DNA from 2 places in the Aeromicrobium sp. Leaf272 genome. Region 1 is predicted to be linked to the other one. Evidence: predicted binding sites of a transcription regulator. Region 1 holds the regulator's gene; the other holds the start of a gene.
The links. Region 1 encodes LexA, which represses DNA repair genes until DNA is damaged. Its sites were predicted from a motif close to TCGAACANNTGTTCGA; they were not measured.

Region 1 (4,419 bases):
CCAGGCCGCGACCGGAATCGAGGCGCGGTCGAACATCGTCGCCGTCGGCTCGCCCAACTCGGCCGGACACCGTCCGGTCAAGATCTACGCGCGCTGCAACGGGTCGAAGACCTGCTCCGGTCGTGCGGCGATCCTGGGCCAGACCCGGTACGTCAACTGGCCGTACAGCATCAAGGGCAACAGTGCGGGCTACATCACGGTCTACTGGCTGGGCGACGAGGGCAACACGGCTCCGACGGGCCTCGGCTCTGCCCCCGGCCAGCAGGGGACCACCTTCGAGCGCACGCTGCGGGTCTACCCCTCGGGTGCCTCGGCGCGTGACAAGACCATCACGCTGGAGCGGACCCAGGCCAGCCGGAACCTCAAGGGCACCGTGTCGGGCCCCGGCCTCGGCAGCCGCGTGACCGACGTGCAGGTGACCAGCTGGAACGTCAGCGGACTCGTCTCGCGTCGTCTCAAGACCGTCGACGTCGCGTCGAACGGCACCTACGACTTCGGTGCCGTCTCGCTCGGCACCAACAACGCCGCGTCCTACGGCTACCGGCTGAGCATCCGGGCGCGGGTCGACGGCACGGTCCGCGAGTGGTTCTGGCGCGGGACCGACGGACGGCCCACCGGCGGCGGCAAGCGCGTCAGCGAGGCGCACGCGGCCTCGGTGACCAAGTACAACGACTTCGTGGCCGACTTCCGGTTCGGCCGGATCGCCGGCACGCTCAGCGGGGCCGGGTCCACCGGCACCGACGTGCGCGTGATCGCCCCGCCCGTCACCCGGCCGACGCGCGCCTCGGACCTGCGCGGTCTCGACGTGCCCTTCTGTGCCAACGAGTACGGCGCCGACACGACGTCGGGGTCCGGCGGCTACGACATCACGTTCCTCCCGGTGAGCCAGAACGGCGACTCGCGCTACCTCGTCTCGCACGAGGGCACCAACCGGGCCGGCGTCATCACGACGGGCGGGCGCCAGTACGCCAGCTGCAACGCCGCCACGAAGTACACCTACTCCGCGAGCGACGACGACCTGATCTCCTACGGCACCGGCGGCCTGTCGGCCACCATCTCCGCCAACCTCGACTCCGGCAAGCACGCGCTCGGCTTCGACACCGACGCGACCTACACGTCGTCGATCAAGCCGCACGACACCTGGACGACGGTCCGCGAGTACGTGCCCGGCACCAAGATCCTGGACCGCCCGATCATCACGGCCGGCCACGCCAACTCCTCGGGCTTCAAGCAGTTCGAGGGTCTGCGCAACGGCAAGTACTGGGTCGAGGTCGGGCGACGGACGGGCTGTTCTGCCTGGTACCCCAGCATCTACAAGGACAACTACCTCTACCACAAGGGTGGCGAGCGCGGCAGCGAGCGCTGGAAGACCGTCAACGGCGCCTACCCCGAGTACGAGACGTCGTACCGCTACGGCTTCAAGGCCAAGAAGCCGCCGAGCGGCTACAAGGGCTGGATGTACCGCGACGCCTGCGTGGCGCAGAGCGCCGGTGACTACAAGCTCGTCACCATCAACAACGGCGACGCCACGTCGAACACCTCCAAGCTGCGCAAGGGCGCCACGATCTCGGGCAAGGTCTCGCGGATCGGCGGCAAGAGCAACAAGGAGATGCTGGTCTCGGTGTACTCCACGCAGGGCGTGCTCGTGATGCGCTCGGCGTACACGAGCTCCTCGGGCCGCTTCGTCATCCGCGGCCTCGAGTCGGGCAACTACCGGGTCCTGGTCAACGGTGACTCCTGGCGCGGGATCGGTCGCACCCACAAGGGCACGCAGACCAAGCGGGTCACGGCCGGCAAGTCCTACAGCGTCGGAACGCTCAACTTCCGCAGCTGAGCACGGCTCGCTCGGCAGCGCCCGAGTCGTGGCACGACGAGGCCCTCTCCCGTGAACGGGAGAGGGCCTCGTGGGTGATGAGCGCCGACGGTGGGTGTCAGAGGCGGCGCAGCACCGTGGTGACCTTGCCCAGGATCGTGGCGTGGTTGCCGTCGATGGGGGAGTAGTCATCGTTGTGCGGCAGCAGCCAGATCTGGCCGTCCTTGCGCTGGAACGTCTTGACCGTGGCCTCGCCGTCGAGCATGGCGGCGACGATCTCGCCGTTCTCGGCGACCGGCTGCTGGCGGACGACCACGTAGTCGCCGTCGCAGATCGCCGCGTCGACCATGGAGTCGCCGCGCACCTCGAGCAGGAACAGCGTGCCGTCGCCGACGAGGGAGCGGGGGAGCGGGAAGATCTCCTCGACCTGCTCCTCGGCCAGGATCGGACCGCCCGCGGCGATGCGACCGAGCATGGGCACGTACGTGGCCTCGGGGCGCTGGTCGCCGAAGCCCGTCTCGTCGACCTCGGAGTCGTCGGCCGAGCTGAGCGTGCGCCGCGCCTTGACCACCTCGGGCAGGAAGATCTCGATCGCGCGCGGGCGGTTCGGGTCGCGCTTGACGTAGCCGAGGCGCTCGAGGACCCGCAGCTGGTGGGCGACCGAGGAGGTGCTGGCCAGGCCGACGGCGCCACCGATCTCGCGCATGCTGGGCGGGTAGCCACGCTGCTCGATCTGGTCGCGCATGAAGTGCAGGATCTTCTGCTGCCGGCCGGTGAGGCCGGTCATCTCGTCGACGGGACCGTCGGGCAGCTCACGCACGGAGTTGCGTGAACCCTTCGGGCGGCCCCGACGCGGCGCGTCGGCGGAGGGGTCGAGGGTGCTGTCGTCGCTCATGGTCCCCACGCTAGACCTCTGCGGGGACGTTTACAAACACATGTTCGACAGCGTGTCGCGTGTTCGAACGGTGCGCTCGAGGGTCCCGCGACGGCGCTCAGGACGCCGTCCGGCGCGTGCGACGCGTCACAGTCGAACACCGTGTCGAAGATTCTTTCGCTGGAACGGCGGGCGATCTGGCGTCCTGTTCGGATTCCTGTTCGAAAGGGGGCTGCTTTTGTCGGCGCCTTCCCCTACTGTCGTACACGTGTTCGATCGAACATCTGTTCGTCGGATCCGCGGAGCACCACCGCCCCCGGAGCATCGACGTTCGAATGACATCGACAGGTGCTCGATCGACACACCAAGACCCCTTCCTCTCCCTTCCCCGGAGGTCACCATGAGCACCATCACCGTCTACGAGACCAGCCGCTTCGCCCCGTCGTTCTCTCGCGGGATCGCCTCGGCGCCGCGCAGCACCACCGAGCCGGCTGCCGTCCGGCTGACCCGTCGGGGCCGCCTCGTGCTCCTGCTCGCCGTGATCGCGGCGCTGGCGGTCACGGTCGTCGCTCTCGGCTCGTCCACCGTCGCCACCTCCGACGCCGGCGCGGTCCCGGCCACCACGGTCGTCACCGTGCAGGAGGGGCAGACGCTCTGGCAGATCGCTGCCGACGCCAACCCCGAGGGCGACGTGCGCGACACGGTCGACGACATCATGCGCATGAACTCGCTGCCGAGCGCCGGTGCGCTGCAGCTCGGCTCCGACCTCGCGGTGCCCGTCTACGAGTGACGGGCACGTCCGGCACCATGGGGGCATGAACGACGCCCCCACCCCGGCGGACCCGACCTCGTCGGACCGCCCTCTGCAGGTGCACGTGCTGGCCGACGACACCGACCGCTCCGGCGGGTACGTCACGGAGCGGTTGCGTGAGCACGGCGCCGAGCTGACCTGGATCGACCGTGACGCGATCGACTCGCCGTGGTCGGCGACCGGCGTCGACCTGGTCCTCAGCCTCGGATCGGAGCGCTCGGCGCACGAGCCCCGCTGGGCCCACGTCGTGGAGGCGGAGTCCGACGTCGTGCGGGTGGCGCTCGGGTCGGGTGTCCCCGTGATGGCCATCTGCTACGGCGCCCAGCTCGTGGCCCGTGCCCTCGGCGGCACGTCGTACCGCGGCGACGGCGCCGAGATCGGTTGGCGCCGCGTCGACACGCTCGACGAGGTCCTCTGCCCCGAGGGGCCGTGGGGCCAGTTCCACCAGGACGTGCTGAGCCCGCCACCCACGGCGCGGGTGATCGGCAGCTCGTGGTTCGGCCCGCAGTGCTTCGTCGACGAGGCCTTCGGTGCCCGCGTGGTCGCCTGGCAGTTCCACCCGGAGGTGACGCCGGAGACGTTCAGCCGCTGGGTCGACGAGAGTGCCGACCTCGTGCGGGTGAGCGGGTCGGAGCCCAGTGAGCTCAAGCGTCAGGCACTCGCGAACGCGACGCGCAGCCGTCTCGCGGCCTTCGCGCTCGTGGACGCCGCTCTCGACCACCTGGGTGTGGCGGTGCCGCGCCCGATGTGAGGGACGCTGCCGTGCGGACGAGGTGGCGACCTACTGGCTCGCGGCGAGGTTGATCAGCCACGCCACACCGAAGCGGTCGTTCAGCAGGCCGAACTCGTCGCCCCACGGCGCACGCTCGAGCGGCGCCACGATCTCGGCGCCCTCGCTGAGTCCGGCCCAGTAGTCGCGGA
Region 2 (4,419 bases), on a different contig from region 1:
CACGAGGCCCTCGGCGTCGACCACGACGGCCCCGTCATCGTCGAGGTCGGGACCGATCTCGACGATGACGCCGTCGCGCAGCAGCAGGTCGACGGGGTCGCCGCCCAGCGGACGGGCGTCTCGCAGGAGGTAGGAGGTCATGCCGTTCCTTCGTTCTGGTTCTGGGAGCCGCCGAGCAGCAGGTACAGGACGGCCATGCGGACGGCGACGCCGTTCGTGACCTGCTCGACGATGACGGAGCGGCCGGAGTCGGCGACGTCGGCGCTGATCTCCATGCCGCGGTTCATGGGGCCGGGGTGCATGACGATCCCGTGGTCGGGCAGTCGGTTCATGCGGGCGACGTCGAGACCGTAGCGACGGCTGTACTCGCGGGCGCTCGGGAAGTAGGCGTCGTTCATCCGCTCCCCCTGGACCCGCAGCATCATGAGCGCGTCGGTGCCCTCGAGGGTCTCGTCGAGGTCGTAGGAGGTCTCGACCGGCCAGGTGTCGACGCCGACGGGCAGCAGCGTGGGCGGCGCGACGAGCGTGACGTGCGCGCCGAGCGTGTGCAGCAGCAGGGCGTTGGACCGCGCCACCCGGCTGTGCAGCACGTCGCCGACGATGGTGACGCGCTTGCCGGACAGGTCGGCGCCGGTGCCGTTCGCCGCATCGTCGGTCAGGTGGCGGCGCATGGTGAACGCGTCGAGCAGAGCCTGGGTGGGGTGCTCGTGCGTGCCGTCGCCGGCGTTGACCACCGCGCCCTTCGTCCATGCCTCGTGCGCGAGCCGGTGCGGGGCACCCGACGCGCCGTGCCGGACGACCACGGCGTCGGCGCCCATCGCCTGGAGCGTGAGCGCGGTGTCCTTCAGGCCTTCGCCCTTGGAGGCGCTGGACCCCTTGGCGGAGAAGTTGATGACGTCGGCGGAGAGCCGCTTGGCCGCCGCCTCGAAGCTGATGCGGGTGCGGGTCGAGTCCTCGAAGAAGAGGTTGACCACGGTGCGCCCGCGCAGCGTGGGCAGCTTCTTGATCGGGCGCTGCGCCACTCCGAGGAGCTCCTCGGCGGTGTCGAGGACGTGGACCGCCTCGTCACGGTCGAGGTCGCCGGCGCTGAGCAGGTGCTTCATGCCGCGCCTCCCTCGATGGAGACGGCGTCGGGCCGGTCGTCGGCCTCCGCAAGGCGCACGCGCACCTTCTCGGTGAGCGACGTCGGCAGGTTCTTGCCCACGAAGTCGGCGCGGATCGGCAGCTCACGGTGACCACGGTCGACGAGGACGGCGAGCTGCACCGCCTTGGGGCGGCCGAGGTCCGCGAGCGCGTCGAGCGCGGCGCGGATGGTGCGACCGCTCATCAGCACGTCGTCGACGAGGACCACGGTGCGGCCGTCGACGTCGTCGGGGATGTCGGTGTGCTCCAGCGACCGGACGGGGCCGCTGTGCAGGTCGTCGCGATACATCGTGATGTCGAGCGCGCCTGCGTTGATGGAGCGCCCCTCCACCTCGCTCATGCGAGCGGCGATGCGCTTCGCGAGCGGCACGCCACGGGTGGGGATGCCGAGGATCACGAGACCGTCGGCATCGCGGTTGCGCTCGAGGATCTCGTGCGTGATCCGGGTGAGAGCCCGGGAGATGTCGGTCTCGTCGAGGACGGTGCGCCCCACGTCGGAGGGGGTGGCTGCACGAGCGTCAGGACCGGATGTGCCGTCGGGCACGACCATGTCTGACCTCCTTCTCCGCCTCACGGGACGGTGGTTAAAGGATGTCGGGTGGAACGTGTCCGAGCCTAGCAGCGAGCACTCCCCCCTCGAGCGTGGCCCGTCGCCACCCGGACACCGAACGCGTAGACGCGGCTAGAAGCACGCTTCTCCTCCTGCCCACGCGGCTTCGTCGGTCTCGACACACACATGAGGAGTGCTGCAACCTCAGTAGTTTCCGGGACTTTCGACCCTGGAGTATCGCTCATGTGTTCGGTAGTCTGGACTCATGATTACGCAGCACGTCGCCGAGCAGCTGACCACTGCTGCGCGTGCGTTGCGTGAGTACCCGACGACCACCGATGCGCTGCGGCTGCTGCAGGTCGTGCAGAACGCGATCGATGCGGCGAAGGTCGACCTGGTCGCCGAGATGGCCGAGCACGGCGACCACGAGGCCGAGGGCTGCTCGAGTGTGAAGAACTGGCTGCGCGATCAGCTGCACCTCGACGCCAAGGACGCCTCCCAGCTCAGCAGGTCGGCCCGGACGCTGGACGACATGCCCGAGCTCGCCGACCTCGCCACCGCCGGGGCCATCTCGCTGGACCACGTCGACGCGTTCACCTACGCGAGTCGTCACATCGACCCTGCGGTCGTGGAGGTCTCGATGGACTGGATGCTGGACCTCGCGGCGAAGGCCGAGCCCAAGAAGATGCGCCAGGCGGTCAAGAAGCTCCGCGACGCTGCCCACCCCGACGACCTCGACGAGGCCTGGATCAAGGGCATGGCCAAGCACGACATCAAGCTCTCCGCCGTCGGCGAGGGATTTCATGTCACCGGGTTCCTGTCGTTCGACACCGGCACCAAGCTCAAGACCGTCCTGCAGTCGCTCTCCGCACCCACCTGCGCCGAGGACGACCGCCCCGTCAACGAACGCCGCGTCACCGCCCTCGACCAGATGCTCAGCAGCATCCTCGAATCCGGACTTCCCCAGGACAAGGGCGTCCGACCCCACGTCTCACTGACGCTCGACCTCGCCGACCTCGCCCAGGACGCTGACACCACGACCGCCGACCTCGCCGGCTTCGGGACCATCGGACCGGCCCAGCTCCAGCAGATGCTCTGCGACAGCGCCCTCACCCCGATCCTGACCGCCGGCAAGCACTCCGTCCTCGACGTCGGCCGCACCGCACGCCTCGCCACCCCCGCCCAACGCAAGGCCGTCGTCACCCGCCAAGGCGGACGCTGCGGCGGACTCGGCTGCAACGGACCGATCGTGCACGTCCATCACGTCGAGTACTGGTCCCACGGCGGCACCACTGACCTCGCCAACCTCACAAGTTCTGAATCGTGCATGCCGAATCTGGACCTCTGTCTCATTACACTTGATCCAACCGCATAGGAGAGATCAATGGATGACAGCGAACTTGGCACAGGCAAATCCTGCTTTATCGTCGGACCAATTGGCGACCGGCTCGAACCGGCGGGCACTCCGGGTCGAATGAGGTATGAGAATGCCACCCAGATGTGGGAGAACGTATTCCAGCCGGCCTGCGCAAAGTTTGGAATGACGCCGATCCGTGCTGACAAGATCTCAGAAACAGGAGAGATCCCCGAGCAGATCTTTACGTTCCTTCGTGATGCTGATGTAGTCATCGCCGATCTCACTGGCGGCAACGCGAACGTTATGTACGAACTGGGACTTCGACACACGCGAGACAAGATCACAATTCAGATCGGCGAGCACGAGAACCTGCCATTCGATGTCAACACCATTCGCACCGTCAAGTTCAAGCGGACGGAGGCTGGTCTTATCGACGCGAGGGACTCGCTCATCGAAGCTCTCCGGACTGCTCTTTCTGGCGAGGGCAAACTCGTCACGGCGACGAGGGTCTGGAATGAAATGGAGGCTCTCGAACCGTCAGTGGTTGAGCACGCCACAGCACTATCCAACACCCCCGACGATCCATCGGACCCTGATGACGACGATGGTCCGGGAACAGTTGACCTACTCGCGGCCGGAGAAGTCGCCGCAGAAAGAATGGTGGAGCTGCTTGAGGACTTTACTGGACTGATGAATGGGCTTGGCGAGGTCGCCAACCTCCTGGGAAGCGAAGTGGAAAATACGACGTCGTTTGCCGGCCGTCTGACCCTTATTCGGAAGTACGCAGATTCACTAAAGGAACCTGCCAGCCAGTTCGACCTGACCTCGGCGGAGTACGTCGAGCGAGTCAACGAGGTCGACGTGATGGTCAGGCTCATCATCAGCATGGCCCTGGAGGACGAGGACCAGACGATTGAGGAGGATTCCTGGAGCTACTTTCGAACGCTTTGGGGACTGCGCCCCGTGGTCGAGGAAGCCAGTGTGGGAATTACTGGCGCACTCCAGGCGGCGAAGGACCTCCGGCATTTGTCCAATCAACTGCGTCCGGCCTCCAAGTCTCTGGTGCACTCGTTCAACACCATGCTCAGCGGGAATCAAACCGTCGCAAGCTGGGCGGAGATTATCGAGGAAATCCCCGGATCCGAGGACCACCTCTACCTGCCAGACGAGGAAGAGGAGGAGTCCTCCGCTGGAGATGGGGACTAGAAGTGAGGAAGCCGGCGCGCTTCACTTGAACTAGCAACATAACTCGGGGGCCGTGCTGAGACTCCGAGGGCAAGTGGTCGAGCGCTCGCGCTCGACCACGCGGCAGCCCACTTCATAGAGGAATTTCCCGTTCGAATGACAGGCATGTCGTTCGGATGCTCTA

Region 2: ASF38_RS16665 (DUF222 domain-containing protein) is a predicted target of LexA. The motif match lies at 1,931-1,946, and genes of this name have one in related genera.

What each region holds. Positions count from the first base shown of each region.
Region 1 is NZ_LMMY01000014.1:430,405-434,823, forward strand. It holds gene ASF38_RS14945 (hypothetical protein) at 1-1,834, shown strand, start outside; gene lexA (transcriptional repressor LexA) at 1,932-2,708, opposite strand; gene ASF38_RS14955 (LysM domain-containing protein) at 3,088-3,477, shown strand; gene ASF38_RS14960 (type 1 glutamine amidotransferase) at 3,503-4,249, shown strand; gene ASF38_RS14965 (VOC family protein) at 4,280-4,419, opposite strand, start outside.
Region 2 is NZ_LMMY01000016.1:86,097-90,515, reverse strand. It holds gene ASF38_RS16680 (dihydroorotase) at 1-141, opposite strand, end outside; gene ASF38_RS16675 (aspartate carbamoyltransferase catalytic subunit) at 138-1,103, opposite strand; gene pyrR (bifunctional pyr operon transcriptional regulator/uracil phosphoribosyltransferase PyrR) at 1,100-1,693, opposite strand; gene ASF38_RS16665 (DUF222 domain-containing protein) at 1,959-3,068, shown strand; gene ASF38_RS16660 (hypothetical protein) at 3,078-4,256, shown strand.